Regions from separate parts of the Streptomyces sp. NPDC002790 genome, predicted to be linked through region 2. Evidence: riboswitches for the same ligand, from Rfam matches in the RefSeq annotation. Region 2 holds a riboswitch; each other region holds the start of a gene.
The links. Region 2 has a riboswitch for cobalamin ahead of ABT004_RS04005 (ABC transporter substrate-binding protein). Riboswitches for the same ligand answer to the same signal wherever they lie in the genome.
Positions count from the first base shown of each region.

Region 1: another riboswitch for cobalamin. It lies ahead of nicT (Nickel transporter NicT); the one in region 2 lies ahead of ABT004_RS04005 (ABC transporter substrate-binding protein).
Region 3: another riboswitch for cobalamin. It lies ahead of ABT004_RS18885 (ABC transporter substrate-binding protein); the one in region 2 lies ahead of ABT004_RS04005 (ABC transporter substrate-binding protein).
Region 4: another riboswitch for cobalamin. It lies ahead of ABT004_RS15940 (cobalamin biosynthesis protein); the one in region 2 lies ahead of ABT004_RS04005 (ABC transporter substrate-binding protein).

Region 1 is NZ_JBEOVM010000001.1:169,849-177,045, reverse strand. Features, by position in the region: gene ABT004_RS00815 (M13 family metallopeptidase) at 1-467, shown strand, start outside; gene ABT004_RS00810 (dienelactone hydrolase family protein) at 590-1,309, opposite strand; gene ABT004_RS00805 (hypothetical protein) at 1,371-2,687, opposite strand; partial or broken gene ABT004_RS00800 (GTP-binding protein) at 3,090-3,680, opposite strand; partial or broken gene ABT004_RS00795 (GTP-binding protein) at 3,673-3,906, opposite strand; gene nicT (Nickel transporter NicT) at 4,053-5,171, opposite strand; cobalamin riboswitch at 5,204-5,419, opposite strand; gene ABT004_RS00785 (inorganic diphosphatase) at 5,586-6,089, opposite strand; gene ABT004_RS00780 (GNAT family N-acetyltransferase) at 6,155-6,646, opposite strand; gene rho (transcription termination factor Rho) at 6,677-7,197, opposite strand, start outside.
Region 2 is NZ_JBEOVM010000004.1:84,385-91,581, forward strand. Features, by position in the region: gene ABT004_RS03975 (methylmalonyl-CoA mutase family protein) at 1-1,440, opposite strand, end outside; gene ABT004_RS03980 (CbtB domain-containing protein) at 1,786-2,007, shown strand; gene ABT004_RS03985 (CbtA family protein) at 2,030-2,791, shown strand; gene ABT004_RS03990 (hypothetical protein) at 2,916-3,260, shown strand; gene ABT004_RS03995 (histidine phosphatase family protein) at 3,270-3,854, opposite strand; gene ABT004_RS04000 (hypothetical protein) at 3,851-4,024, opposite strand; cobalamin riboswitch at 4,250-4,426, shown strand; gene ABT004_RS04005 (ABC transporter substrate-binding protein) at 4,527-6,011, shown strand; gene ABT004_RS04010 (ABC transporter permease) at 5,995-6,960, shown strand; gene ABT004_RS04015 (ABC transporter permease) at 6,957-7,197, shown strand, end outside.
Region 3 is NZ_JBEOVM010000038.1:4,739-11,935, forward strand. Features, by position in the region: gene ABT004_RS18875 (arginine deiminase) at 1-10, shown strand, start outside; gene ABT004_RS18880 (phosphoinositide-specific phospholipase C-related protein) at 41-2,227, shown strand; cobalamin riboswitch at 2,281-2,470, shown strand; gene ABT004_RS18885 (ABC transporter substrate-binding protein) at 2,507-3,559, shown strand; gene ABT004_RS18890 (FecCD family ABC transporter permease) at 3,619-4,632, shown strand; gene ABT004_RS18895 (ABC transporter ATP-binding protein) at 4,629-5,414, shown strand; gene ABT004_RS18900 (L-threonylcarbamoyladenylate synthase) at 5,416-6,036, opposite strand; gene ABT004_RS18905 (hypothetical protein) at 6,195-7,197, shown strand, end outside.
Region 4 is NZ_JBEOVM010000028.1:61,116-68,312, forward strand. Features, by position in the region: gene ABT004_RS15915 (alpha/beta hydrolase) at 1-1,025, opposite strand, end outside; gene ABT004_RS15920 (class II aldolase/adducin family protein) at 1,074-1,745, opposite strand; gene ABT004_RS15925 (lysozyme) at 1,947-2,696, shown strand; gene ABT004_RS15930 (inorganic phosphate transporter) at 2,900-4,192, shown strand; gene ABT004_RS15935 (hypothetical protein) at 4,226-4,447, shown strand; cobalamin riboswitch at 4,533-4,680, shown strand; gene ABT004_RS15940 (cobalamin biosynthesis protein) at 4,719-5,681, shown strand; gene ABT004_RS15945 (cobyric acid synthase) at 5,678-7,197, shown strand, end outside.

The DNA.
Region 1 (7,197 bases), on a different contig from region 2:
GTGCGCAGTACGACGGGCAGGGCAACCTGAACGACTGGTGGACCGCCGCCGACAAGACCGCCTTCGAGGCGAAGTCCAAGGCGCTCGTCAAGCAGTACGACGGGTTCTCGCCGCGGAACCTTCCGGGGGAGTTCGTCAACGGGTCACTGACCGTGGGGGAGAACATCGGTGACCTGGGTGGGCTGACGATCGGGCACACCGCGTACAAGATCGCGCTTGATGGTGCGCCTGTGCCGACGGACGGTGAACTCAGCGGTTCTCAGCGGCTGTTCATGAACTGGGCGTACTGCTGGCGTACGAAGCGGCGGCAGGAGCAGGAGCAGCAGTATCTGACGATTGATCCGCATTCGCCGCCGGAGTTCCGGGCGAACATTGTGCGGAATCTGGATGAGTTCCATGAGGCGTTTTCGACGGTGGTCGGGGACGGGTTGTGGGTGGAGCCGGGGGATCGGGTGCGCATTTGGTGAGACGGTGTTGGGCGGGGCCGGATGGTTGAGGCCGTCCGGTCCTACGTCTCGGGGCGCTGCCCCGGACCCCGCTGCTCAATCGCCGCAGGGGCTTGAAATGCCCACCCGCCGCTGGGGGTTGATCAGCGGAGCTGGGAGTTGAGGAAGGTCAGTGTCGATGCCCATGCCTCGTGGGACGCCGACGCGTCGTAGACCTCTGGGCGGCCGTCGTTGAAGAAGGCGTGGTCCGCCGGGTACATGCGGAAGTCGGGGTCGACGCCCGACTGGGATGTGATCGCCGTGCGGAGGCCCGTCAGGGTGGCCTGGGGGATGGCCTCGTCGTGGTCGCCGTAGTGGCCCTGGATCTGCGCCGTGAGGCGGGAGAAGTCCGGGACCTCGCCCTGGATCACGCCGTAGAACGGGACGGCCGCGCTGACCCGCTGGTCCTCGGCGGCCAGGTACAGGACGAAGCCGCCGCCCATGCAGAAGCCGACCGCGCCGACCGTGTCGGACGTGACCGCGGGCAGCGCGAGTAGCAGGTCCACCGCGCCGGAGAGCAGTTCGACGCCCCGGCTCACCGGCAGGTCCCGCATCATGCGGAACGCTTCCTGGGAGTCGTGCGCCACGTTCCCGCCGTACAGGTCGGGGGCGAGTGCCACGAAGCCCTCGGCGGCGAGGCGGTCGGCGACGTCGGCGATGTGGTCGGTCAGGCCCCACCACTCCTGGATGACGATGACGCCGGGGCCGCTCCCCGAGGCAGGCAGCGCCAGATAGCCGTGGGCCGTGCTGCCCTGGCTGTCGAACGTCACGTTCTGGCGGGCCGGGCGGCCCGTGGACCGGGGGGTGTGCGGAGTGTGTGCCATGAACCCACGATGCCACCGCGGATCGCCCGCGGTGGCATCGGTGGGGTCGGGACCGGCCGGGTCAGTCCTTCTTCTGCGCCGACTGCAGCGCCGTGATGCACATCGCGATCGCCGACTGCAGCTCCTCGAGGCGCTGCAACATGTCGTCCTCGACGATGTCGTCGATCTCCTCGGCGGCGACGTCGTCGAAGGTCAGCTCCTCGAACGCCTTCGTGGCCTTCTGGAGGCTGCTGTAGAACTTCGCGCGCCGCTCCTGCACCCGCAGCTCGGGGTCCTTCTCGACGGTCTCGGCGACGAGCGTGCGCACGGTGTCGTACGCCTCGCGGGCCCACTCGCCCGCCTCCTCGTCCTCGTCCAGCTCGTCGATGAGGGACAAGTGGCGCTCGGCCTCCTGGCGCAGCTCGGGGGAGGCCTCGATCTTCTGGCCCGCGGGGGTCTTGACCTGCCCCTCCTCCGCGATCCTGCGCACGTACTCGAGCTGGCCGCCGGTCTTGGTCTCCTCGGCGACGGCCTTCTTCAGGTCGTCCGTGCGCACGACGTCGCGCGCCATGCCCGTACGCAGCACCGGGTCCTCGTCGAGGCGGTCCATCAGCGCCTTGCGGGCGGCCTCGGCGGTGCCGGGGTCGGCGAGGATCGCGGCCCGCAGCGCGGTCGGGTTCTCCGCGACCTCCAGGGCCTTCGTCGGGCGGATGCCCTCGGACTCGGCGGCCGCGGTGATCGCCTGGCCACGCATCGAGGTCGCGCTGTTGCGGGACACGTAGTACGACAACCAGACGTCGGCGTCCGGGAGTTCGATGTCGGCGCCGGGCTCGAGGCCCTCGAACTGGGGGACCAGACCGTCGTCCGCCGCGCTGTCCCACGCCTTGTAGAAGCGCATGACGCGGTCGGGGGAGCAGCCCGCGAGTTCGGCGAACTTCCGGGCCGAGACCTTGACGGACTCCCCGGCGGACTGCCCGCCGGGCCGCACGCTGCGGGCCACCTTCAGGGCGAAGGCCCAGCCGCCGGTGCGGGCGTAGACGCCGAACTCGTGGGCGTCGCGGGTGATGGCCTCCGGTACGTCGCCGGGGGCGGGGTCGTCCTCGGCCGCCGCCTCGGCGTCGACCTCGGAGCTCTCCGCGAAGGGGACCTCGGTGGGCGGCGTCCAAAAGTCGCCGGACGGGCTGTCGGGCGCGCTTTCGGGGGCCGGGGCGGCGGCGTCCGGGGTATCGGTGGTCGGCGGGGTCCACATGTTCGTGGTGTCCCAGGGCTCGGCCGTCTCCTCGTTCGCGGGCGCGGCGGGGCCGGCGTCAGGGGCGACGGCCGGCGCGGGCACGGGCTCCGCGGGAACGTCGTCGCCGGTCGGGATGGCGGCGTCGGACGAGTCGATGGCTACGGACACGTAGGCACTCCTGAGTGATCGGGCGCGTGCGGGTTGACGAGCCACTTTATCGTTCCGATTGGGCCGTTTTGCGCGCGAGTTGCCACAACGGCGCGGCGGACGCGTGTACGAAGCCGGGGCGGAGGCCCGGACGGGCCCGCCATTCGCGGCTCCCCCTTCTGCGAACAGCGGGCCCGGGCTCGGCCTCGACCGCGCGCCGCTGCGGGAGGACGAGGGCACGGGAGGCTCGATACCGCAGCATCTCAGCGCGCGGCTCGCGGCGGACGGGGCCAAGGGGCCCTACCGGTGGGCCGAATGGCCCGGATTCGCCCGCCCCCTCCCGTGTGGCACCCCACCGGCGTCACGGCCTCGGGGCTCTGCCCCGGACCCCGCGGGCTCTCGTCCAAAGGCCGGGCTTGATCCGTGGTCCGTGCGGGAGCGGCGCGGGGCGCCCTCGCGGACCGGGGCGTAGTGGTCGAAGGCGGCCTCCAGGGCGCCCTCGCCCCGGGTGAGGGACGGCAGTTGCTGCTCCAGGGCGCGCACCCGGGCCGCGGGGGTCAGCCCGTCGACCGTGGTCCATGCCCCGCCGTCCGTGCGTTGCCCCGTCGGCACGGCCCGCAGTCGGGTGATCAACGACAGTACCGCTCCGTACAGGTCGGCCGGGATGTCCAGGCGGAAGTGGTGCATCGGTTCGCACACCGCCGTGCCCGCGCGCGTGAGTGCGCTCATCAGGACCAGCGGGGTCAGCCCGCGGAAGTCGCCCGCCGTGCTCGACATCGACTTGTCGAAGACGGCGTGCGCGTGGCTCTGTCGCGGCGCGTATCCGGAGTGCGTCAGCGTCACCGTGCAGTCGGTGACCTGCCAGCAGAGCATTCCCTGGCGCAGCGTCCTGTGCACGGCCTCCTCGATGGCCTTGATGAAGGCCAGGGGGAGGGAGCCGAGTTCGATGCCGAGCCGAAACGCGACGCCCGAGCCGATCGGCGCCGGGTCGACCCGCAGACCGATGGTGGCCAGGCGTGTCCACGAGGTTGACGTTCGTGCCGGCCACCGGGAACGACACCACGGCCGACTTGATGGTGATGCCGCGCCGGCGCTCCAGGTCGAGGGAGTCGGTGCGGGTGCTTCCGTCGTCGACGCGGCCGAGCTCGTCGATCACCCCGGCCGTGTGCAGGAGGCGCTCGGTCAGGCTGGTCTTACCGGCGTCGACGTGCGCGAGAATGCCCAGATTCAGAGTGTGCACTGACAGTCATGTCCATGGGGGAGAGGGCAGGGGCCTTCTGAAGGAACATGTCTGTCGTGCGCATGGATCGGTCCTCACGGTAGGGGCGCGCGGGAATGCCGCTGCGATCAGTGCAGCAGTGGACCGCGCGCGCCCCGGCAACCGAATTACGTGCCGTCGGCCATCCTCGCCGACCACCGCTGCTCGACCCTCGCCAGGCGCCAGTAGGCGATCGCCGCGACCCACACGACCACGAACAGGCCCACGATCACGTACCCGACGTTGTCGAGGTCGAGACCGGCGATCCACCCGGTGACGGCGTCACTCAGGTCGAGCTTGTCGTGCAGGACGCCGACGAGTTCGATCGTGCCGATGAAGAACGCCACCGCGATCGACAAGCCGGTGATGGTGAGGTTGTAGAACACCTTGCGCACAGGGTTGGAGAACGCCCACTGGTAGGCGAAGTTCATGAACGTGCCGTCGAGCGTGTCGAACAGGCTCATGCCCGCGGCGAACAGTAGCGGCAGGCACAGGATCGCGTACCACGGCAGGCCCGCCGCCGCGCCGCTGCCGGCCATCACCATCAGCGTCACCTCGGTCGCGGTGTCGAAGCCGAGACCGAAGAGGAAGCCGAGCGGGAACATCTGTCCCGGCCGGGTGATGGACTTGGTGAAGCGGCCGAGGATCCGGTTCATGAAACCGCGGGAGTCCAGGTGCTCCTCGAGCTTCCGCTCGTCGTACGAGCCCGCGCGCATCGCCTTGAAGACCTTCAAAATGCCCATCAGGGCAACGAGGTTGAGCGCCGCGATGAGGTACAGGAACGTACCGGACACGGTCGTGCCGACGACGCCGAGTACCTGGTGGGTGCCCGAGTTGTCGTTCAGCAGGGTGCCGGCGAGCGCAGCGCCGCCCGCGACCAGCGCCGCCATCGCGACCACCACGCTGGAGTGGCCGAGCGCGAACCAGAAGCCGACCGAGACGGGCCGCTTGCCGTCCGCCATCAGCTTGCGGGTGGTGTTGTCGATGGCCGCGATGTGGTCGGCGTCGAAGGCGTGCCGCATGCCGAGCGTGTACGCCGTGATGCCGAGGCCGATACCGAAGGCCTTGTTGCCCACTTCGTAGTGCTCGGGGACGACGAGCAGGAACAGCACGCCGAACGCGACGACGTGCAGCGCGGCGATCACCGCGATCAGGCCGGCCGTGCGCAGCGTGTCCTCGCGGCGCCAACGGAAGGCAGGGGAGGGGGAATTCAGGGCAGGGTTCGGGGAGTTCCCGGGCAGGGTCATGCGTCGATCACGCTCCAGCACCTCGTGGAATGACTTCGTGAGATGCCGCGGCCGGTCTCCTGGCTTACGGGCGTGCCCGCCGCTCCGGCCTTCCCAGTGGCCGACGGCCGCCAGTGGCGTACAGGGTGGAACGGCGCGCTCCGGACGGCGCTGTCCGAAACCCGATCACAGTGGCGAGGGCCGCTCCGGAATGGGCCCCTTGGGGGCCGTCACCGGTCTTCCCGAGCACCACGGCCCGGCCACCCTACTAGGGGCCTGTATTGGGTTCTACTCTGGGCTCGCGGGGGCTGGCGCCTCCGTCTCCGGTGTTGTCGTCGGTCGACGACGCTCCGCGTCGCCTCCCTCCTCCGCCTTGGATCCGAAGGCGCCAGCCCCCGCTCCCTGATCCAGACCAGAACCCAATACAGGCCCTACCTACCCTGAAGCGCGCTGACGGGCCCGGTCGATCTCCTCGTAGGCCTTCTCCCGGCCCTCCCAGTGGGAGCCGTCGACCGATTTGCCGGGTTCCAGGTCCTTGTAGACCTCGAAGAAGTGGGTGATCTCCAGGCGGTCGAACTCGGGGATGTCCTCGATGTCCCGGGTCGCGCCGTGCCGTGGATCGTGCGCGGGCACGCACAGCACCTTCTCGTCCGGGCCCTTCTCGTCGCTCATCACGAACATGCCGATCGCCCGGCACTCGATGACGCAGCCGGGGAACGTCGCGTCGCCCGTCAGGACGAGTGCGTCCAGCGGGTCGCCGTCGCCGCCGAGCGTGCCCTCGATGTAGCCGTAGTCCGCGGGGTACTGCGTCGACGTGAACAGCATCCGGTCGAGCCGGATCCGGCCGAGATCGTGGTCCATCTCGTATTTGTTCCGGGACCCCTGCGGGATCTCCACGATCACGTCGAACGCCTCGGCGCGTGCCTGACTGCTGCCCAATGTGGCCTCCTTGCCGCATTCCGACGCCCACGAGTGTGCGCTGTACCGGGCAAGGGCGGAAGACCTCAGACGGCCGGAGGAATGGCGAATTCGAGTTCGGGTCGGTCCCAGGCGACGGCCGGCGGGCGCGCGGGCACCGTGCCGGTGCGGTGTGCGCCCATGGAGCGGTAGAAACCCTCGGCGGGCGGGTGCGCGACGACGCGGACGTGGTCGAGGCCCGCGGCCAGCGCCTGGGCCCGCATGTGGTCGACGAGCAGCCGCCCGATGCCCCGGCCCTGCGCCTCGTCCGCGACGAACATCAGGTCCAGCTCCGGCGGCTCGGTGAGCAGCGCGTAGAAGCCGAGCACGCGCTCGTCGGCCGAATCCACGGCTACGTAGACGTGGTGCGCCTCTACGTAGTCGGGTCCCACCCGGTAGCCCGCGACCATCGAGGCGTACGGATCCCGGTAGGCACTGGAGCCGCGCACGAGGCGGGTGAGGCGCCGGGCGTCCTGGGTGGTGGCCCGCCGGATGCCGACCGCCGGAGTTCCCCCACGGCGTGTAATGCTCGCGTTCATGTGTCGAGTATTACGCATATGGGGGCGGCGTCAGGAGGTCGGCACGGTCGACTGGGCCTGGCGCAGGAACGTGGCGTTGTCCGGGGTCTGGCGCAGCTTGTCGAGCAGGGCCTCGTAGGAGGCGGCCGGGTCCCGGCTCTGCAGGGCGCGCCGCAGTCCGCGGATGACGGTCAACTCGGCTGCGGGGAGCAGGAGTTCCTCGCGGCGGGTGCCGGACGGGGTGAGTTCGACGGCCGGGTGGACGCGGCGCTGCGCGAGGACGCGGTCCAGGCGCAGCTCCATGTTGCCGGTGCTCTTGAGCTCCTCGAAGTAGTAGTCGTCGGCGCGGGATCCGGTGTCGACGAGCGCGGTGGCGAGGATGGTCAGCGAGCCTGCCTCCTCGGCGTCGCGGGCCGCGCCGAAGAAGCGCTTCGGGCCGTGCAGGGCGGCCGCGTCGACACCGCCCGACAGAGTACGGCCGCTGGTGGAGGCCGCGTTGTTGTACGCGCGGCACAGCCGGGTCAGGGAGTCGAGGAGGATCACCACGTCGCGGCCCTGCTCGGTGAGGCGCT
Region 2 (7,197 bases):
GCGCAGTTCTTCGAACGCGTCGTCGCGGCGGACCCGCGGCAGGCCCCCGGAAGGCGGCGCGGGCGACGGTGTGCGCTCGACGGGCTTCTCCGCGAGATCCGGAAACTCGCTCACCCCGGTGATCGCCTCGCGCCGCTTCGCCAGGCGTGCGCTGCGGGCCGCCCAGGTCTCGGCGAGGCGCTCGGGCACGAGGCCGGAGCGCAGGGCGGCCGCCTGCCCGCCCGCCCGCTCGATCGTCCGGAAGAACTCCCAGCCCGCATGGGCCAGTTCGTCGGTCAGCCGCTCCACGTACCAGGAGCCGCCGGCCGGGTCGATGACCCGCGCCAGATGCGACTCCTCGACGAGGATCGTGGAGGTGTTGCGGGCGATGCGCCGGGCGAACGCGTCCGGCAGGCCGAGCGCCTCGTCGAACGGGAGCACCGTCACCGCGTCGGCCCCGCCGACCCCGGCGGCGAGCGTGGCGATCGTGGTCCGCAGCATGTTCACCCACGGATCGCGTCGCGTCGTCATCACCGTCGAGGTCACCGCGTGCTGCCGCTGCGCACCCTGTTCGGGCGCCCCGCAGACCTCGGCGACCCGCGCCCACAGCCGTCGCGCCGCGCGGAACTTGGCCACCGTCAGGAACTGATCGGCGCTCGCCGCATAGCGGAACTCCAGTTGCGCCAGAGCCTGTTGAGTCGTCAGGCCCGCCGCCGTCAGCTCGCGCAGATACGCGACACCGGTCGCCATCGACGCGCCCAGTTCCTGCGCCGCCGAGCCACCGGCCTCGTGGTACGGCAGCGCGTCCACGGTCAGCGCCCGCACACCGGGGTAGCGGGTGGTGCACCGCCGAGCCAGCTCCACCACAGGACCGATGTCGTACGACGATCCCGTACGGGCCTCGTGCCCCAGGGGGTCGGCGCCCAGGTTGCCGCGCGGGGCGTCAGCGGCGACGCCCGACTGCTCGTAGCAGCGGAACAGTTGGGCCGCGGCCGCCTCGGTCTCGGCGCCCGCGTCGAGGACGACGGGGGCGAGGTCCAGATAGACGCCGTCGAGCGCCGTGGGCAGCGCGGAGACGGGGAAATCGGAGGCTTCGCCCACGGTCAGCCACAGCGACGCGACACCGTTCTCCAGGTCGGCGAGTACCGCCGCCGGGTCCGCCACCGCGTGCCTTTGCCGTACGTCCCAGCCGCCGGCGACGTTGCCCTCGGCGCGGCCACCACGGACGAAGGGCGCGAAGCCCGGCAGCCCGTTCGTGGGTGCCGCGTCGCGGCCGGTGTACAGCGGGCGGGTGCGCAACCCGTCCTCGAGCGCGGTGGACAGGGCGCCTTCCGCTTCGGCTGCCGAGACTTCCTTGCCCGACTTGCGCAGGACACCCGACACCAGGTGTTGCCACTGCTCGTGCGTCGCGTCAGGGAACTCGGCCGCCAAGGAAAGCCCGTCGTCTGGCAGGACCGTCATGTCCGGATGCTAGGTCAGAGCCGGCGAGCGAGAGCAGGGCACACCCGTGTGACCTTGTTCTCCTTGTCGTGGGGGCTCGATTCGCCTACGAGCGGGATGGCGCGGAATGGTGACCCGCGTCGGCGCGGCACGCCAGGCGACGGCGCGAGGGAACCGGCCTTGGCCATGTACGCGCCACGCGGTACCGTCAGGGCGTATCGACGACAGCACGGAAGCCGGTGTGAAACCGGCACGGTCGCGCCACTGTGTGCGAGAGGTCCGAGGACGGACCGCTCGTGAGTCAGACCCGGCTGTCGTCTCGTGCACCACCGAGACGGGACGCGAACTCCCGAAGGAGGCTCTGCCATGGCGCAGAATGTCGCCCAGCCGACCCCCAACACCCCTGTGATTCCGGCGAAGTTGCCGTTGAAGGACATCGCCCCCTGGGCCGTCTTCATCGGCATCCTGATGCTGGTTCTTCTCTACTTCGTCGGCGCCGAACAGGGCGCCACCTCCGTGTTCAGCGGAGCGGAAGTTCATGAATGGGTGCATGACGCCCGTCACCTGCTCGGCTTCCCCTGCCACTGACCCGAGGGAACCCGACGCGCTCATGAACTCCAGCACCGTACGTAATCTGCTCGTTCGCGGCATGCTCGCCGGCCTCGCCGCCGGCGTGCTCGCCCTGGTCATCGCCTACTGGCTCGGCGAACCAGGCGTCGACGCCGCGATCGGCTTCGAGGAGGCCCACGCCGGCCACTCGCACGGCGACGAGGTCGAACTCGTCTCCCGCGGCCTCCAGTCCACCGCCGGTCTCGCCACCGGCATCCTCGTCTACGGCATCGCCTTCGGCGGGATCGCCGCTCTCGCCTACTGCTTCGCGCTCGGGCGCGTCGGCCGCTTCGGCCCACGCGCCACCGCCCTGCTGCTGTCGGGCTGTGCGCTGCTCGCCGTATACGTCGTACCGTTCCTGAAGTACCCGGCCAACCCGCCCGCCGTCGGAAACCCCGACACCATCGGCAAGCGGACGACCCTGTACTTCCTGATGATGGTGCTCAGCGTGCTCCTGACGATCGCCGCGACCATCGTCGGCAAGCGGCTCGTGCCCCGGCTCGGCACCTGGTACGCGACAGTCGTCGCCGTGCTGGGATTCGCCGTGATCGTCGGCCTGGCCTACGAGTTCCTGCCGGCGATCAACGACGCGCCCGAGCACTTCCCGGCCGCGCTGCTGTGGCGCTTCCGGCTCTCCGCCCTCGCCACACAGATCACGCTGTGGGCCGGATTCGGCCTGCTGTTCGGAGAGCTGGCGCAGCGACTGCTGCGGCCGAAGCCCGTGGCCGCCACACCTGGGGAAACGGTCGCGGCGGGCCAATGATGGCCCCGGGCGGGTCGCGGGAAACGTAGAAGAGGGCCCACGGAGTCATCCGGGGCCCTCGCGTGTTTTCGCACCACATCAGGGTTCATCCGCGCATGGTTCGCGTGAGGAATCGAGGAGCTGAGTGGCCAGACACCCGGAGCCGCGCCGTATCACTCTCGGCGGTCGCGCGGCGGTCGCCCTGACCCTCGACGAGTACGAACAGCTCATCGCCGGCCGACGGCAGATCGGCGGGCAGAGCGCGCGGATGCGGGTGCTCGCCCAGCAGGCGAAGCGGACCGAGCAGCTGGTGCGCGACCTGACGGAGCTCGTGGCGGCGTGCCCGGCCGACGAGTGCGCTGCCGTCGGGCACACGCCGAGCGGTACCGGACCCGCCGTACGCGAGGACAGTCCCGAGGCGGCACGGTCCGCCTGCGTACGGTGCGAATTGGCGGAGCTGTTGGCCCGCCACCGGGGGCAGGGCCGTTGATCGGAGCGCTCACTCGGCGCCGAGCATGCGGCCGAGCCGGATGTTCCAGCGACCGGAGCGCCCACTGAACTCCGTGGCCGACAGCGGCGCGACGTCAAGGCGCCAGAAGGCGGACAGCGGAGCCCCTGTCGCATGGACCGCGGCCGCCCGCACCACCTCGGGTTCCACGACGGCGACGACCCGGCCGGACGCCGTACCGCCCTCCCTGACCTCGTCCAGCCAGCGGCCGACCCGTGCGCACACGTCGGCCACGGACTCACCACCCGGCGGTGAGGCCTCCGGGTCCGTCAGCCAACGAGCCACCGCCTGCGGTTCCGTGGCGCTCACGTCGTCCAGCGACCGGCCGCGCCAACTGCCCGCGTCGAGGCCTGCCAGGGCGGGTGCGGCTTGCCCGGCATTGAGGCCGAGAGCGTCGGCGGTCTGTGCGCACCGGGTGCCGGGGGAGACGACGACGCGGTCGGCCAAGGGCAGGGTTCCGGCCGCGCGACGAGCCTGAGCGGCGCCGGCCGAGTCGAGGGACGCCCCGTCGTCGAACACGCCGCTCCGTGCTGAGGCGGTCACGGCCGGTGAGACGAGCAGCAGGCGCGTGGTCACGGAACTCCCTGGGACTCGATGGCCGTGCGAGGGGAGCGTACTCCCCGCCGCCGATGTTCCTTCAGCAGGTCCGTGCGGTGGTCGCGGAAGGTGGTGACGAGTACGGCGACGAAGTCGAGGGGCGGGAGTTGCAGGAAGAACTGGGTGTCGTTCCGGGTGCCCTCGAACACCTCACTGTGGTGGAGGAGACGGCGGCGCTGGAGGGCGTTCCCATGCGTCTGACCGTCTTCTCCGCGGACCTGATCGGCGATCCGGTGCCCGCGGCCGAACTGGCCGCACGTTCGTGCCCTATCCGGTGTCGGACGACGGGCCGGGGGACGGGCATCGGGCCTGAGACGGCCCGGCCGCTCCCGTGCTCCAAGGACACCGGGTGCCTTCCCCGATCCCTCGTGCGCCACAATGAGCCCACGAGAGGCGACGGGGACCAGGAAGCCGGTGTGATTCCGGCGCGGTCCCGCCACTGTGACCGGGGAGCGATCCTCCTGCACGCCACCGTCCGCGACAGCGGACGGGAAGGCGGGGGTGAGTGATGATCCGGGAGCCAGGAGACTGACCCGTCGCCGGTCCAGCAGCAGGGGCGAGGACACCCCGGAGAGGATCGATGTGACGACGCATGCCCGAACGGGGCACCCGGGGCCCGGCAGGCGCCAAGTACTGGCCGCCTCAGGTGCGTTGACGTTCGCCGGAGCCGGGTTGCTCAGCGGCTGCGGCGGGGACACCAAGGACGGGGGAGGCGGCGACCGGTTCCGCGCGGCGTTCACCTCCGGTGGCTCCCAGGAGACGCTCGACCCGCACGTGGCACCCAACTTCGTCGACCAGGCCCGCGCCAAGGCCCTCTACGACACCCTCGGCACGTACGCGGACGACCTGTCGGTCCGCGAGCGGCTCGCGGAGTCCTGGGAGAGCGACTCCTCGGGCACCCGCTGGCGCATCCGCCTGCGCGCGGCCCGCTTCCACGACGGCAAGCCGGTCACCGCCAAGGACGTGCTCTACAGCTACCGCCGCGCCGCCGACCCCAAGACCGGATCTCCGTCGCAGGTCCTGCTGTCCGCGATCGACTTCGGCGCGAGCAGGGCAGACGGGAACCGGACCGTCGTCCTCGTGCTGAAGGCGCCGAACTTCGAGTTCCCCACCGTCTTCGCGGGACCCGGCACCGAGATCATCCCGGACGGCACCACGGACTTCAGCAAGCCGGTCGGCTCCGGCCCCTTCACCTACGTGTCCTTCACGCCCGGCGGCACCGCCCGCTACCGGCGCTGGGCGGACCACTGGGACGGCGCCCCGCACATCGCCGAGCTGGAGATCGTCCCCGCGAACGAGGAGTCGGCGCGGCTGGGCGCGCTGCTGTCCGGGCAGGTGCACTACGGCGCCGACATGGGCGGAGCGTCCGTGGAACGGCTGAAGAAGAACAACTCGACACACCTTCTGACGGCCAAGCGGGCCACCGCGCAGCAACTGCTTCTGCGCACCGGACGAAGCCCGTTCGACGATCCGCGGCTCATACGCGCCGTGCAGCTCGGCATCGACCGGGAGGCACTGGTCAGGATCGCGCTCGCCGGGCACGGCGAGGTGGGCAACGACCTGTTCGGGATGGGGCTGCGCGGCTACCCCGACGACATGGAACCCCGGAAGCGGGACGTCGACGAGGCGCGCGGGCTCGTGAAGGAGGCCGGAGCCCAGGGGCTGCACATCACCGTGGAGACCAGCGCCGTCGACGCCGCGTGGGAACCGGCCGCCGACCTGATGGCTCGTCAGCTACGCGAGGTGGGGCTCAAGTTGACCGCCAACACCCGCGCCTCCAGCACGTACTTCAGCGAGATCAAGACCAAGGGCATCGCCGCCTTCAACACCACCTCCACGCTGCCCGTCTCCGACTTCCTCCAGCAGCGGGTCCGTGGCGGCGCCGCCCGCAACCAGACGCAGTACGCCTCGAAGAAGTTCGACGCGCTCCTTGACCGGGCCCGCACCAGCCGGGACGAGCAGGACAGGCTCGGGCTGCTCGCCCGCGCCCAGAAGCTGGCCCGCGCCGAGTCCGGACTCCTGGTGTGGGCGTTCTCCGACGCCAACGACGCCGTCGCGCGCTCGGTCACCGGTTTGCGCGCGGCGCCCCCGAACTCGCACGACTGGGCGCGCTTCGACCGTGTCCGCGTCAGCTGACATGCGGGCGTATGTGCTCCGACGCTGCCTGCTGGCGCTGTTGCAGTGCCTGGTGGTGCTTCTCGCCGTGTTCGCCGTCGGCTCGCTGCTGCCCGGCGACACGGCCGACGTGCTGCGCGGTGAACTCGGCACGCCGGAGCAAGTCACCGCACTGCGCGACCAGTTGGGTCTCGACGAACCGGCTTGGTCCCGCTTCGGGCACTGGCTCGCCCACCTCTTCACCGGGGACCCGGGGAATTCTCTGACGACCGGCCTGCCCGTCGGCGACGACATCGGCCGGCGCGTCGGCGTGACACTCCTGCTGGGTGTCCCGGCACTGCTGCTCGTCACCGTGCTCGCGCCGCTCGTGGGCGCGGTGTCGGGGCTGCGGGAGGGCAGCCGCGTCGATCGCGCGCTGAACACGGCCGCCGTCGTGCTGCACGCCGTGCCGGAGTTCGTGCTCGGGCTGCTACTGGTCGCCTCGGTGTCGCTGGCGGCCGGGCTGCTGCCCGCCACCGCCGTCGGCATGGACGCGCACGCGCTGTGGGCGCAGCCCGCCGTGCTGGTCCTCCCCGTCGTCGTACTGACGGCCCGTCACCTGTGCGACCTGGCACGGCAGATACGGGCCGGGGTCGCGGACCAGCGGCACAGTGCCGTCGCCGAGCATCTGCGGCTGCTCGGCATGCGCGAGCGCGTCATCGTGGTGCGCCATGTGCTGCCGGGTGCCCTGGGGCCGGCGGCGCAGCAGTACGCGCGCTGCGTGGAGGGACTGCTCGGCGGCGCGGTGCTGGTGGAGGCGGTGTTCGGCTTCCGCGGCCTGGGCAACGGCTTCGTCGAGGCGGTGCAGAACCGCGACCTGCCCCAAGTGCAGACGTACGCCCTGCTGTTCGCCGGCACCGCCGTCGCGGTGAACCTGGCCGCCGACCTGGTCGCCCACCGCTTGGCGCCCCGCCGGGAGGTCACGGCGTGACGCTACCGGCCACCGCGACACGAACTCGCCCACCGTGGATCTCCCTGACCCTGCTGGGTGTCCCGGTGCTCCTCGCCCTGTCGGGGCCGCTCCTCGCAGGCGACGACTCGCCCCAACCGGACGCTCTGCCGTCCCAGCCACCCGGCCACGGTCACCTGCTCGGCACCGACGTCCTGGGCCGAGATGTGCTCGCGCTCGTCCTGCACGGAGGCGCCTCGGTGGTGGGCAGCGCGCTCG
Region 3 (7,197 bases), on a different contig from region 2:
CCACTATTGAGGCGGCCCCCGGACAGGTACCTTCGAGGGCATGGAGAAGGTCACGCTCCATCCGCTGCTCCGCGTGGTGGCCCTCGTCGTGGCCACTCTCGCCACACTGACCGTGTGCGTCACGGCCACCGTCCGCGGCACGCTGCTCGACCCCGGCTTCCACGCCGCCGTCCTCGACGAGCAGCACGCCTACGACCGGCTCTACAACGAGGTCCTGGTCGACCCGAAGGCGTCCCCGGTCACCCGCGATCTGCTGGCCCGGCTCGCGGTGCCGGAGGCCCAGATCACCTCCAACCTGAAGCTGGTGCTGCCGCCCGACACGCTGCGCGACCTGACCCGGCAGCAGGTCGACGCGGTGGTCGGCTATCTGAACGGCGACCGTGAGGACCTGCGCCTCGTCGTCGACCTGCGCCCGGTCCTCGCCAACCTCGGCGACCTGGCGCACACCTATTTCGGGGATCTTGTCGCGGGCGTCCAGAACCGCTCCGAGCCCGACTTCGAGCGGTTCCGGTCGACGCTCGCCGACGAGGCGCGCGAGCTCGCCGCCGGGCGTGCGCCCGACGACCTGCCGCGGCTGCCGCTGACACCGGACCAGGCGAGCCGCGTCACCGACGCCCTGCTCGCCCTCGTACCGGCCGGGGAGCGCAAGGACCTGCGCCCGGAGGTCGAGACGGCGCTCGCGGAGGGAGACGTCGGCACCGCGCTCGCCGCAGTCGCCCCGGCCACCGTCACGGACCGCGTCCAGAGCGCGACGGCCCAGCTCCGCACGCTCGTCGACGGCGGCACCTGGGACCTGACGGACACCCTCGAGGCCTCCGGCAACGACCTGTCCGGTCTGCACGACGCGCGCCCGTACACGGCGGTCGGCCTCGGAGTGCTCGAAATCGTGGCGGCGGCGCTCCTGTTGGTGTCCCTTGCGGCGCTGTGGCTGCTCGCTCCGCGGCAGCCGGGGCGCCGACTGGTCCTGCTCGGGATTCCGCTCCTGGCCGGCGGGGTGCTCGCCGGGCTGGCCGCCTGGGTGACGCGCCTGGTCACCGACGGGCGGATCGTCGCGCCTCCCGACTCGTGGCCGCCGAGCCTGACCCGCCTCGTCGACGACGTGCAGCGCGCCGCGGTCGGTCACCTCACCGGCACCGCGCTGTGGGCCGCGCTCGTGCCCGTGCTCGCCGGGGCGCTTCTCGCCGGTGTCGGCCTGCTCATGCGGACCGGGCTCGCCGGCCGGGTTCCGCGGGTGGCGCGGGAGCGGCTCGGGTCGCCGCGGCGGACGGTCGGCCTGGGGTTCGGGGCGGCGTGCGTGGCGGTCGCGGGGATGGTCCTGATGCCGCTGGCCGCGTCACCCGCGGCGGCCCGCGAGTGCGAGGGCAGCACCGAACTGTGCGACCGCCCCTACGACGAGGCCACGTACCTGACCGCGCACAACGCGATGTCGACGACCGCCGACCACTTCATCGGGCCGCTCCAGGACCCGCGTATCAGCACGCAGTTGGACCACGGGGCGCGCGCCCTGCAGCTGGACACCTACCGCTGGGAACGGCCCGAGGAGATCGCCGAGCGTCTCGACGAATCCGACTTCACGGCCGAGCAGCGGGCGCTGGTGAGGTCCGCGGTCAACCGGATCAATCCACCGCGCAAGGGGCTGTGGCTGTGCCATTCGGTGTGCCGGGCCGGGGCGATCTCCCTGGTGCCGGTGTTGCGCGAGATCGGCGACTGGATGAAGGACCACCCGAATGAGGTGGTCAGCCTGATCATCCAGGACGCCATCTCCGCAGAGGACACCCAAAAGGCCTTCCACCAGGCCGGTTTGGACGAGCTGGTCCGCCGGCCGGACGCCGATCCGGCGAAGCCGTGGCCGACGCTCGGCGAGATGATCGACAGCGGCCGGCGTCTGGTCGTGTTCGCCGAGAAGGCGGACGGCCCGGCCCCCTGGTACCGCAACTTCTACCGCTACGGCATGGAGACCCCGTTCACTTTCCGCTCCCCTGACCAGATGAGCTGCGTCCCGCACCGCGGCGGCGACGACAAGCGGCTGTTCCTCCTCAACCACTTCATCACCAACAACGGCGGCAGCCGCATCGACGCGGGCGAGGTCAACGCCCGCCGCTACGTCCTCGACCGGGCACACCGCTGCGAACGCGCACGCGGCAGGCCGGTCAACTTCGTGGCGGTCGACTACGCGACGATCGGGGACGCGCAGGGGGCGGTGGACGCGCTCAACGAGGGCCGCTGAGCGACGACTACCGGGCCTCCTGGCGAGGGGGACCGCCCCGCGTGATAGTTTCGCCGAGCCAGTCGTACCTTTGTGTGTTTTTCTACGCACACGGGTCAGGGAATCCGGTGGGAAGCCGGAACTGACGCGCAGCGGTGAGGGTGACGGGCGGAGCCACTGCCACTGGGCCGGCACATCGGTCTGGGAAGGCGCTTCGCGCGGACGACCCCGAGTCCGAAGACCTGCTGGCGGCCTCCAGTGCCGCGTGGCGTGGAGGCGGACCATAGGCCGGCTCCGCGTATGAGCCCTGGACGCGAAGGAACCTCCGTGCTGTTCGCACGTCAACTCCGCCGATGTGCCCCGCTGTTGGCGGGCGCTCTGCTGCTCTCCGGGTGCGGCACGACCGCCGCCGTCGAGGACGGTGCCGCCGGTGGCGGCGGTGTCACGCTCGACAATTGCGGCCAGAAGGTGCGGGTCACGCATGCCCCGCGCCGCGCCGTCGCCCTCGATCAGGGGTCCGCCGAGATCATGCTCTCGCTCGGCCTCGAGGACCGGATGGTCGGCACCGGCACCTGGACCGACCCGGTACCCAAGGAGCTGGCGAAGGCCAATGCGAAGGTGCCGCGCCTCGCCGACCGCTACCCGTCGCTCGAGAAGGTCCTCGGCACCGAACCGGACTTCGCCGCGGCCTCGTTCACGTACACCCTCGGCAAGGGCGGTGTGGCGCCGCGCGCGGAGTTCGAGAAGCTCGGCGTGCCCACGTACCTTTCCCCCAGCGACTGCGTGGGCAAGGACAACGGCGACGGGGACGGGGTACGGACCAAGACTCTGGGGCTCGACGTCGTGTACGGGGAGATTCGCGATCTGGCGCGCGTCTTCGATGTCGAGGAGCGCGGCGAGAAGCTCATCGGCACGCTCAAGTCCCGGGTGCGGAAGGCCACTTCCGGGATCGACGCGCATGGAGTGGACGTCCTGTACTGGTTCGCCAACTCCGACTCGCCCTATATGGCGGGCTGTTGCGGCGCCCCCGGCGTCGTCACCAAGGAGCTCGGGGCGCGCAACGTCTTCGACGACACGCACGCGGAGTGGCCACAGGTCAACTGGGAGACGGTCGCGGACCGCGATCCGGACGTGCTGGTCATCGGCGATCTGACGCGCCGCTCGCAGTCGGCCGAGTCGGCCGCGCAGAAGATCAAGTTCCTGGAGTCCGACCCCGTCACCAAGCACATGACCGCCGTGAAGAAGAAGCGGTACGTGCGGCTGAGCGGGCAGGCGATGAACCCGACCATCCGGACGGTCGACGGCGTGGAGCGGGTGGCCGCGGGGCTGCGCGAGTTCGGCCTCACGCGGTGACGGCTCGCACGGTCGCGGCCCCCGCGGTCACGGCGGCGCAGCCGAAGGCCTCGCCCCGGATCACCCTTCGCGCCACGCTCGCCTGGGCGGCCGGCATCGCCGCGCTGTGCGCCTCGGTCGCCTTCGCCATCACCCTCGGGCCCGCGCGGATTCAGGTCGGCGACGTGTGGGCGGCGGTGGGCGACCGGATGGGCCTCGCGACCTCGGACCTCTCGCCGATCCGGGACGGCATCGTATGGAATCTACGGCTGCCGCGGACGCTGCTCGCGGCGGTGTGCGGGGCGGGGCTCGCGGTGTGCGGGACGGTGCTTCAGGCGCTGCTGCGCAATCCGCTGGCCGATCCGTTCGTACTCGGTGTCTCCTCGGGCGCGTCGACCGGAGCCGTACTCGTCGTCGTGCTCGGCCTTGGCGGGGGTGCCATCTCGGTGTCGGGCGGCGCGTTCGTCGGCGCCGTCTGCTCGTTCGCGCTGGTGCTGGTGTTGAGTCACACGCTGGGCGGCAGCACCGACCGTGTGGTGCTGTGCGGGGTCGCGGCGATGCAGCTGTTCTCGGCGCTGACCTCGTTCGTGGTACTGACGTCGGCGGACGCGGAGACGACGCGCGGCGTGCTGTTCTGGCTGCTCGGCTCGCTCAGCGGGGTCGGCTGGACCGAGGTGTGGATGTGCCTGGCCGTGCTCGCCGTGACGCTCGTGGTGTGTCTGGCGTACGGGCGCACCCTCGACGCGTTCGCCTTCGGCGCGGAGGCGGCTGCCACCCTCGGTGTCCGGGTGGCCCGCACCCGGATCGTGCTGCTGTGCGTGACGGCGCTGCTGACGGCGGCCCTGGTCAGCGCGGCGGGGGCGATCGGCTTCGTCGGCCTGGTGCTGCCGCACGCGGCGCGCGCCCTGGTGGGTCCGGGGCACACCCGGCTGCTGCCGGTGACGGCGCTCGCCGGGGCGGTGTTCCTGGTGTGGGTGGACACGGTGGCGCGGACGGTGCTCGAACCGCAGGAGGTTCCGGTGGGTGTGGTGACATCGCTGATCGGTGTACCGGCGTTCGTGCTGGTGCTGTACCGCGGGCGGGGTGTGCGGTGAGCCTTTCCCAGCAGGGGTTGCGTGCGGAGCGTGTGTCATGGTCGCCGGGCGGCCCGCTGGTACTCGACGGGGTGTCCGTGACGCCGGAGCCCGGCACCGTCACCGGCGTCCTCGGCCCCAACGGATCGGGCAAGTCGACGCTGCTCCGCCTGCTGTCCGGGGTGCTCGCCCCGGCCAGCGGCATCGTCACCCTCGACGGCGATCCGCTCGCCTCCGTGGGCCGCAGGCAGGCCGCGCGGCGCATCGCCATGGTGCAGCAACAGTCCGACGCCCAGGTCGAGTTGACCGTCGCCGACGTCGTGCGGCTCGGCCGGGTCCCGCACCGCCGCGCCTGGCAGCCCGCGTCGGCGGCGGACGAGGCGGCGGTCCGCGACGCCCTCGACCGCAGTGGCCTCGCCGACCGGGCGCACCGCTTGTGGCACACGCTGTCGGGGGGCGAACGCCAGCGGGTACAGATCGCCCGCGCCCTGGCGCAGGAACCGCGCGAGCTGCTGCTGGACGAGCCGACGAACCACCTCGACATCCAGCACCAGCTCGAACTCCTCGACCTCATCGGCACGCTGGGTATCACGTCCGTCGTCGCTCTGCACGACCTGAACCTCGCCGCCACCTACTGCGCGCGCGTCGTCGTGCTGTGCGAGGGCCGGGTCGTGGCGGCCGGTGAACCCGGCGACGTACTCACCGAGGGACTCATCGCCGACGTGTACGGGGTGCGCGCCGAGGTCACCCGCCCCGGCGCCCGCCCGCACATCCGCTATCTGGGCACCACTGCGACCGGCTGAGTCACTCGAAGCGCTCCGTGTCCCCCGCGCCGGCCCGTACGATCTCGGCCTCCCCGTCGGAGAAGTCGATGACCGTGGTGGGCACGGTGCCGCAGTCGCCGGAGTCCACGACGGCGTCCACCTGGTGGTCGAGGAGCTCCTTGATCTCCCAGCCCTGGGTGAGCGGCTCCTCCTCGCCGGGCAGCAGCAGTGTGCTGGACAGCAGCGGCTCGCCGAGCTCGGTCAGCAGGGCCTGCGTCACCACGTGGTCGGGGATGCGCACGCCGACGGTCTTCTTCTTCGGGTGCTGCAGCTGCCGCGGCACCTCACGCGTCGCGGGCAGGATGAAGGTGTAACTGCCGGGCGTGGCCGCCTTGATGGCACGGAACACGTCATTGTCGATGTGGACGAACTTCCCCAATTGGGCGAAATCCTGGCAGACCAGTGTGAAGTGGTGCCGGTCGTCGAGCTGCCGGATGGTGCGGATCCGGTCGACGCCCGCCCGATTGCCGAGCCGGCAGCCGAGCGCGTAGCAGGAGTCCGTGGGGTAGGCGACGAGCGCGCTGTCGCGGATACTGTCGGCGATCGCGGAGATGAGGCGCGCTTGCGGGTTTGCTGGATGCACGTCGTAGTACCTGGCCATTCGGCGAGCGTACGGGATCGGACGCGCCACGCCGGGGTACACGAAGGGCGAATCGGGCGCGTACGCGCGACAATCCCGACACCGGACCACCCTGCCCTGGCCCCCGCGCGCCCACGGACCCATACTGGTCGCGCCCCGATCACTCACAGAACGACTCCATGGCGAAGAAGAACTCAACTCCGACACCCGTCCCCGACACCGTGTGGCTCGCACGCGGACGCCACCTCGGGCCCGATCCCGAGCGCGACGTCCGGCGCAACCTCATCGCCCTCAAGGCGGCGGGCGTGCTCGACGACTTCCTCGACCTCGACTCCGAGGACGCGGCGCGCTCCACGGTGCTGCACCCGCGCGCGGAGGAGGCCGGGCCGGGACCCGGCGCCCGCCGGGTGTTCGAGGCGCGCTGGCGCGTGGCCGACAACGTCACCGTGCGCGGCCGGCTGACGACGTACGACCCCGACACCCGCACCAAGGACTCCGAAGGCGTCAGCTGGATCCTCGCCGCGGAGGCGGAGCGGCCCTGGGAGCTGGCCTGGCCGTCGCCCGCGCCGATGTTCTGGCCGGACAGCGAGCGGGTGCCGTGGGATCACGACACAGTGGCGGGGCTGCGCCTGCGGGCGCCGAACCACCTCCCCAAGGACGACGACGCCCTGCGCCGTCTCCTCAAGGACTGCTCGCGCTCCAGTTGGTACGTGCATGTCGTCATCCACGAGGCGATGACACCGGACGCCCAGGGGCAGCGGTCCATCACGCGGTTTCTGCCGCCGAGCCTGCAGCACCGGGTGATCGAGCACCGGGCGACGCCCGACCAGGCCCAGGTCGTGGACTTCGGGCTGCGCAAGGACTTCAAGGCCGGGATGCCCCGCGGCGGCGGCATCGTACTGCCGACCACACCGGCGCACCCGGACTATGCGGCGGACCGTTTCACCGTGCGCAGCGTGTTCCTCGACGGCAGCGAGCCGACCGAACTTGTCGACCGGATCCGGGAGTTCACCGCGTTCCCCCGACCGCTGACCGACGAGGCGGCGCAAGCCATCACGCGGCTGCGCGACGGCTGGCATCTGCTGACGCCCGACGAGGAGCTGACGCACGCGCAGGACATGGTCACGAAGTACGCCGAGGCGCTCGACGCGATGACCAAGTCCCGGGACAGCTACCGAGAGG
Region 4 (7,197 bases), on a different contig from region 2:
ACCAGGTCCGGGCGGCGGTCCGCCAGGCGGCGGGAGAGCGCCCACGGGGAGACCTCGTCGCCGGGGCCGTGGACCAGGAGCGTGGGGACCTTGAGGGCGCGGGGGTCCGCGACCTGCGCGAGGCGGTCGCCGCTCAGGCCCGTGCGCCCCTGAGCGGCGCGGACCGCGAGCGGGAGCAGCGGGCCCGGGGTGCGGCGGGCGCGGGCCAGGGCGCGCAGCGTCGTCTCCCAGCTGAGCACCGGCGAGTCCAGGACCAGGCCCTTGACGCGGTCCCGCAGCGCCGAGTGGGCGGCGGCGTGCAGGGCCATCGCGGCGCCCGTCGAGAAGCCGAGCACGATGACGTCGCGGGCGCCGTACCGCACGGCGTAGCGGATCGCCGCGTCGAGGTCGCGCCACTCCGTCTCGCCGAGGTGGCCGAGGCCGTCCGGGGAGCGGGGCGCGCCGAGGTCGCCGCGGTAGGCGAGGTCGAGCACCGGGAACTGGTGGTGGTGCAGGAACCCCATGAGGTTCATGGGGTGTTCGCGGGTGGTGCCGAGGCCGTGCACGGTGATCACCCACGTGTCCCGGGTCCCGGGCACGAACCAGGCGGGCAGCGCGCCGAGTTCACCCGGCACGTCGACGTCCGCGTGGTCGAGGCCGAGCGCGGCCTTGGGGTCACCGATGTGCACCTGGGGCGTGAGCCAGGCCTTGGCGCCGGGTTCCAGGGTGCCGTGGGTGACCCGCTCCAGGCGGCGTACGACGGTGTCGGCGGAGGTCGTGGCCGATTCGACGACCGGTCCGACCACCGCGTGGTACCCGTCGCCCTGCAACCCGTACGTACCGGGGCGCAGCGAGGCCAGGGCGCGGGTCAGGGTGACCTGGCCCGCGGCGGTGGCGTGCACGGTGAGTCTCGGCTCGGTGGGCAGCGGGCGGCCTGCGGGCGCCTTGAGCGCGGCGTCGCTGGCCAGCCGGCCCACGGCGATGGCGGCGGCCGAGGCCCCTATGACGGCGGTGACGGCAGCGGCCGTCGCGTTGGCGGTGCGCACCCGTCCAGTGTCGGGGCCCGCGCCCGCCCCGGCCAGTGGGACGACGATTCAGGGTGACGTTTCGGTCGACCCCCGCTGCCCGTACCCGCTCAGCCGCTCCCCCACCTCGCGCAGCTGCTCCCCGGTCAGCAGCGACGGGGTCAGGCCGGGGACCGAGTGGGCGGTGAGCCACAGGCGGCACATCCACTCCAGTTGGGCGGTGCGGTCGTAGGCGGCGGCGAGGGTGCTTCCGTAAGTGAGGGCTCCGTGGTTCTGGAGCAGACATCCCGTGCGGTCGGCCAGCGCGAGCAGCATGTTCTCGGCCAACTCTCGGGTTCCGTACGTGGCATAAGGGGCGACCCGGACGGGGCCGCCGAGCGCCGCCGTCATGTAGTGCACGGGCGGGAGTTCCGGCACGAGCGTGGAGACCGCGGTGGCGTGCACGGCGTGGGTGTGCACGACGGCGCGGGCGTCGGTGTGCCGGTAGACGGCGAGGTGCATGGGGAGCTCGCTGGTCGGCTTCAGGGTGCCGGCCCGCCGCTCGCCGTCGAGGCCCACGGCGACGAGATCGTCCGGGCCGAGTTCCTCGTACGGGACGCCGGTCGGGGTCACGAGCACGGTGTCGCCGACCCGCGCCGAGACATTGCCCGAGGTCCCGACGACCAGGCCGTCGACCACTGTCCGGCGGGCCGTCGCCACCACGTCCTGCCATGCCGCCCCGAGTTCCTGAAGCTGTGTCATGGCGCGCATCCTGTCAGCCGTTTGACGTGGTGACAGGTGGCGATCGGCACGGAACCCGACCCTCCGGAATACCCCATATGGTGATTGATAAGACTCATGTGTTATTTGGCCGACCTTGGCCGGGTAATTAATGATCTCCCGCTAATCTCTGGGAGTTCCCTGGGGATTTGTCATGCACGTCGTCACTTTCGGGGGGTAATCATGGCTCTCAGCCGCACAGCGTCCCCACGCCGCCACCGCGCCGCCGCGCTCACGTCAGTCGCCGCACTGACCCTCGGCGGCACCCTGCTCGCGGAGCTGCCGGCCCACGGCGCGGGCAAGCCACGCGGGAACGACGTCTCGTCGCACCAGAAGAACGTGAACTGGCAGAAGGCGAAGAACAAGGGCGCCCGGTTCGCCTACGTCAAGGCGACCGAGTCGACGAACTACCGCAACCCCTACTTCTCCCGGCAGTACAAGGGCGCCCGCAACGCGGGCATCATCCGCGGCGCCTACCACTTCGCGCTGCCGTACAAGTCCTCCGGGAAGACACAGGCCTCGTACTTCGTGCGCAACGGCGGGGCGTGGCGGCGCGACGGCTGGACGCTGCCGCCCGCGCTCGACATCGAGTACAACCCGTACGGCAAGGGCAAGCACCCCTGCTACGGGCTGCGGAAGTCGACGCTGGTGTCCTGGGTCAAGTCCTTCAGCAACGAGGTCGTACGCAGGACCGGACGCCGTCCCGTCATCTACACCAACGCGCGATGGTGGAAGCAGTGCACCGGCAACAGCGGGGCGTTCGCCTCGAACCACGCGTTGTGGCTCGCCCGGTACGACCGGAGCGCCGGCGCACTCCCGGCGGGCTGGACCTACTGGACGTTCTGGCAGTACAACGACAAGGGCAGCCTCCCGGGTGATCAGAATCTCTTCAACGGCTCAATGACCCAGCTCAAGCGCTTCGCGCGGGGTTAGTCGAAGGGCCGTCCGAAGCGCCCCGGAGCCCCTGGTTCCGGGGCCGAGGGCGCCTCGAACCGGAACCGGCGGCGCCGCCCCGAGGCAAGCGGAGCGAGACCCCTCCGAATCAGGTCACCGGGGCGCCCGGCCCAGTTCATCTTCCGTTCACTCGGGCTCTTTACGTTCCAAGAACCACTGACGTCCAACCGAAGCCTGGGTAAATGGAACACATCACGCTGCTCCTTGCGATCGTGATCGTTACCGCGCTGGTTTTTGATTTCACCAACGGTTTCCACGACACCGCCAATGCGATGGCTACGACCATCTCGACCGGCGCTCTCAAGCCGAAGGCGGCGGTGGCCATGTCCGCCGTGCTGAACCTCGTCGGAGCGTTCCTCTCCGTCGAAGTCGCGAAGACCATCTCCGGCGGCATCATCAATGAGGACGGCCTCAAGACAGAGGTCATCTTCGCGGCGCTGGTGGGCGCCATCCTCTGGAATCTGCTGACGTGGCTGGTCGGGCTGCCGTCCAGTTCGTCGCACGCGCTGTTCGGCGGGCTCATCGGCGCCGCTGTCATGTCGATGGGCTGGTCGTCGGTGAACGGCGGGACCGTCGTCACCAAGGTGCTGCTGCCCGCGGTGGCCGCGCCGCTCGTCGCCGGTATCGCCTCGTTGCTGGCCACCCGCCTGACGTACCGCATCAGTAAGAAGACGGACCAGAAGGCGACCGCGAAGGGGTACCGCGCCGGGCAGATCGCCTCCGCCGGGCTCGTATCGCTCGCGCACGGCACGAACGACGCGCAGAAGACGATGGGCATCATCACCCTCGCGCTGATCACCGGCGGCGTCATCGGGCACGACGCCGACCCGCCGCTGTGGGTCATCGTCTCGGCCGGTATGGCCATCGCCCTCGGTACGTACCTGGGCGGCTGGCGCATCATCCGCACCATGGGCAAGGGCCTCACCGAACTCGCGCCGCAGCAGGGCTTCGCGGCGCAGACCAGTGCGGCGACCGCGATCCTCGCCTCCTCGCACCTGGGTTTCTCGCTCTCCACCACGCAGGTCTGCTCCGGCGGTGTGATGGGCGCGGGCCTCGGCCGCAAGGGCGGCGTCGTCCGCTGGTCGACCGCCACCCGGATGTTCATCGCGTGGGGCCTGACCCTGCCGGCCGCCGGCCTGGTGGGCGCGGGCGCCGAGTTCCTGACCAAGCAGGGCGCGTGGGGCATCGGCCTCACCGCGGCGCTGCTCGTGACCGGCTCGGCGATCATTTGGAAGCTCTCGCGTCGCAACTCCGTCGACCACACCAACGTCACGGCGGACGAGCCGCACGCCGCCCCCGTGCAGGAAGCGCAGGAGGCGCAGGAAGCCCCGGGCGTCGTCACCGCCGCGATCGCCTCGGTCACGCCGCCGCCCGCGGGCACGGTCGAGTCGGCCGAGTCCGAGGCGAAGATCACCGACCGGCCGAAGGCCGGAGCGGTGAACGATCCCGCGCGCCCCGCCGGCGCCACGCTGTAGTCAGCGCTGTAGCTCAGAAGGAAGCAGGCAGGAATGAAGATCGACTGGGCGGCCCTCGGCTCCGTGTTCGGCGTCTCTCTCGTGGTCACCGTGGCCCTCGTCGGCCTGTTCACCCTCGGCATCGTGGGCCTCTCCAAGCGGGAGTCGGCGGCGCGTGACGGTGGCTCGGCCGCGGTCGCGACATCAGGGGCGTATGCCTGCTTCGCGCTGTGCGCGGCGGCCGTGGCCTACGGGATCTATCTGATCGTGGCCTGAGGCGACATCAGGGCCCTTCGGGGGCGGGGTGCGGGGCGTTCGGCGTCCCGTGCCCCGCCTTCGTGCGTACGCCTCAACAGCAAGTTGACGTGCCAACTCGCAGCGTGGTGGACTTCCCCCGCCATATACGGCAGCAGTTGAGGAAGCCGGTGCGAATCCGGCGCGGTCCCGCCACTGTGAGCCCCCTCCTTCGAAGGGGCGAGCCAGGAACTCTCGCTGCCGGTCTCGTCGAACCAGGGCGTGGACACCCTGAGTGAGGACACCTACCGCCATGCTTGCCCCACGCGGCAACTGGCGGCGCGAGCGCGTGTATGCGTGCGGTGCCGCCGCCGGGATCTTCGCCGACCTTCTTCTTGGCGATCCGCGCCGTGGGCATCCCGTCGCCGGATTCGGGCGCGCCGCCGGGGCCGTCGAGCGCGGGCTGTGGCGTGACCACCGTGGCGCGGGCGCCCTGCACACCGTGGTGTGTGCCGGAGGCGCCGTCGCTCTCGCCGCCGCCGCGACCCGTGTCGTACGCCGCTCCCCCGCCGCGTCCCTCGCGTTGACGGCCGCCGCCACCTGGGCCGTCGTCGGCGGCACCTCGCTGGGCCGCGAGGCCCGCGGCGTGGGGTCCGCGCTCGATGCCGGAGACGTGGAGCTGGCGCGGGAGCTGCTGCCCCGGCTGTGCGGCCGTGATCCGCAGGGGCTCGACGCCGACGGGATCGCGCGCGGTGTCGTCGAGTCCGTCGCCGAGAACACCTCCGACGCGGTCGTGGGCGCGCTCGTGTGGGGCGCGCTCGGCGGAGTGCCGGGCCTGGTCGCCTTCCGCGCCGTGAACACGCTCGACGCGATGGTCGGGCACAAGTCCGCGAAGTACCGGCGGTTCGGCTGGGCCTCGGCCCGCCTCGACGACGTGGCGGGCTGGCCGGGGGCCCGGCTGACCGGTGTCCTCGCCGTCCTCGCCGGTGGCAGGCCCCGGGAGGCGCTGGACGCGTGGCGGGCGGACGCCGGGCGGCATCCGAGCCCGAACGCCGGTGTCGTCGAGTCCTCCTTCGCGGGCGCGCTCGGGGTGCGGCTCGGCGGGACCCTGGCGTACGGCGGGCGGGTCGAGCACCGGCCGGTGCTGAACGCGCCGGGGCGTGCGGTCGAGGTACGTGATGTGGATCGGGCCGTGCGGCTGTCACGGCGGGTGTCTCTGTTGGCGTTGGGAGTCTGTGTGGGTGCGCGACTGGTACGGGCGCGGGTGCGGCGATGAGCGGGCGTGGAGACGGTGTTCGACGAGGCGGCGGGCTGCTCGTCGCCGGGACGACCTCCGACGCCGGGAAGAGTGTCGTCACCGCCGGGATCTGCCGGTGGCTGGTGCGGCAGGGCGTGAAGGTCGCGCCGTTCAAGGGGCAGAACATGTCCCTGAACTCGTTCGTGACCAGGGAGGGTGCCGAGATCGGGCGGGCGCAGGCCATGCAGGCGCAGGCCGCGCGGGCGGAGCCGAGCGCGCTGATGAATCCGGTGCTGCTCAAGCCGGGGAGCGATCGCAGTAGTCAGGTCGTGCTCATGGGCAAGCCTGTCGGCGAGTTGAGTGCCCGGGGGTATCACGGGGGGCGTCAGGCGGCGCTGCTCGACACCGTGGTCGGGTGTCTGGAGGAGCTGCGGGCCACGCATGACGCCGTGATCTGTGAGGGCGCGGGCTCGCCCGCGGAGATCAATCTGCGGCGGACGGACATCGTGAACATGGGGCTTGCGCGGGCCGCGCGGCTTCCGGTGCTTGTGGTCGGCGACATCGATCGGGGTGGGGTCTTCGCCTCGTTCTTCGGGACGACCGCGCTGCTGGCTCCCGAGGACCAGGAGCTTCTTGCCGGGTATCTGGTGAACAAGTTCCGGGGTGACGTGAGCTTGTTGGAGCCCGGTCTCGACATGCTCAAGTCCCTTACGGGGCGGGACACTTACGGGGTGCTGCCGTTCCAGCACGGCCTCGGCATCGACGAGGAGGACGGGCTTCGGGTGTCCCTTCGGGGTGCCGTACGGGAGTCCGTCGTGGCGCCGCCCGTGGGCGAGGACGTGCTGCGGGTCGCCGTGTGCGCGGTGCCGTTGATGTCGAACTTCACCGATGTGGACGCGTTGGCCGCCGAGCCGGGTGTCGTGGTGCGGTTCGTGGACCGGGCCGAGGAGCTCGTCGACGCGGACCTCGTCGTGGTGCCGGGGACACGTGGGACGGTGCGGGCGCTTGAGTGGCTGCGGGAGCGAGGGCTTGCGGAGGCTTTGAGGCGGCGGGCGGCCGAGGGGCGGCCCGTGCTCGGTATCTGCGGCGGGTTCCAGTTGCTCGGCGAGTCCATCGAGGACGAGGTGGAGTCGCGGGCCGGGGTCGTCGATGGGCTCGGGCTGCTTCCCGTACGTGTGCGGTTCGAGGCGGAGAAGACGCTTGCGCGGCCGGCCGGTGAGGCGCTCGGCGAGTACGTCGAGGGGTACGAGATTCATCACGGGGTCGCCGAAGTGCTGGGCGGAGACGCCTTCTTGGACGGGTGTCGGGTCGAGGGCGTGTGGGGGACGCACTGGCATGGGTCGTTGGAGGCGGATGGGTTTCGGCGGGCGTTTTTGCGGGAGGTGGCGGCGGCTGCCGGGAGGCGGTTTGTGCCGGCGGCGGATACATCGTTCGAGGCGTTGCGGGAGGAGCAGCTTGATCGGCTGGGGGATTTGATTGAGCGGCATGCCGATACGGGTGCGCTCTGGCGGTTGATTGAGGGGGGCGCCCCTGCGGGGTTGCCGTTTGTGGCTCC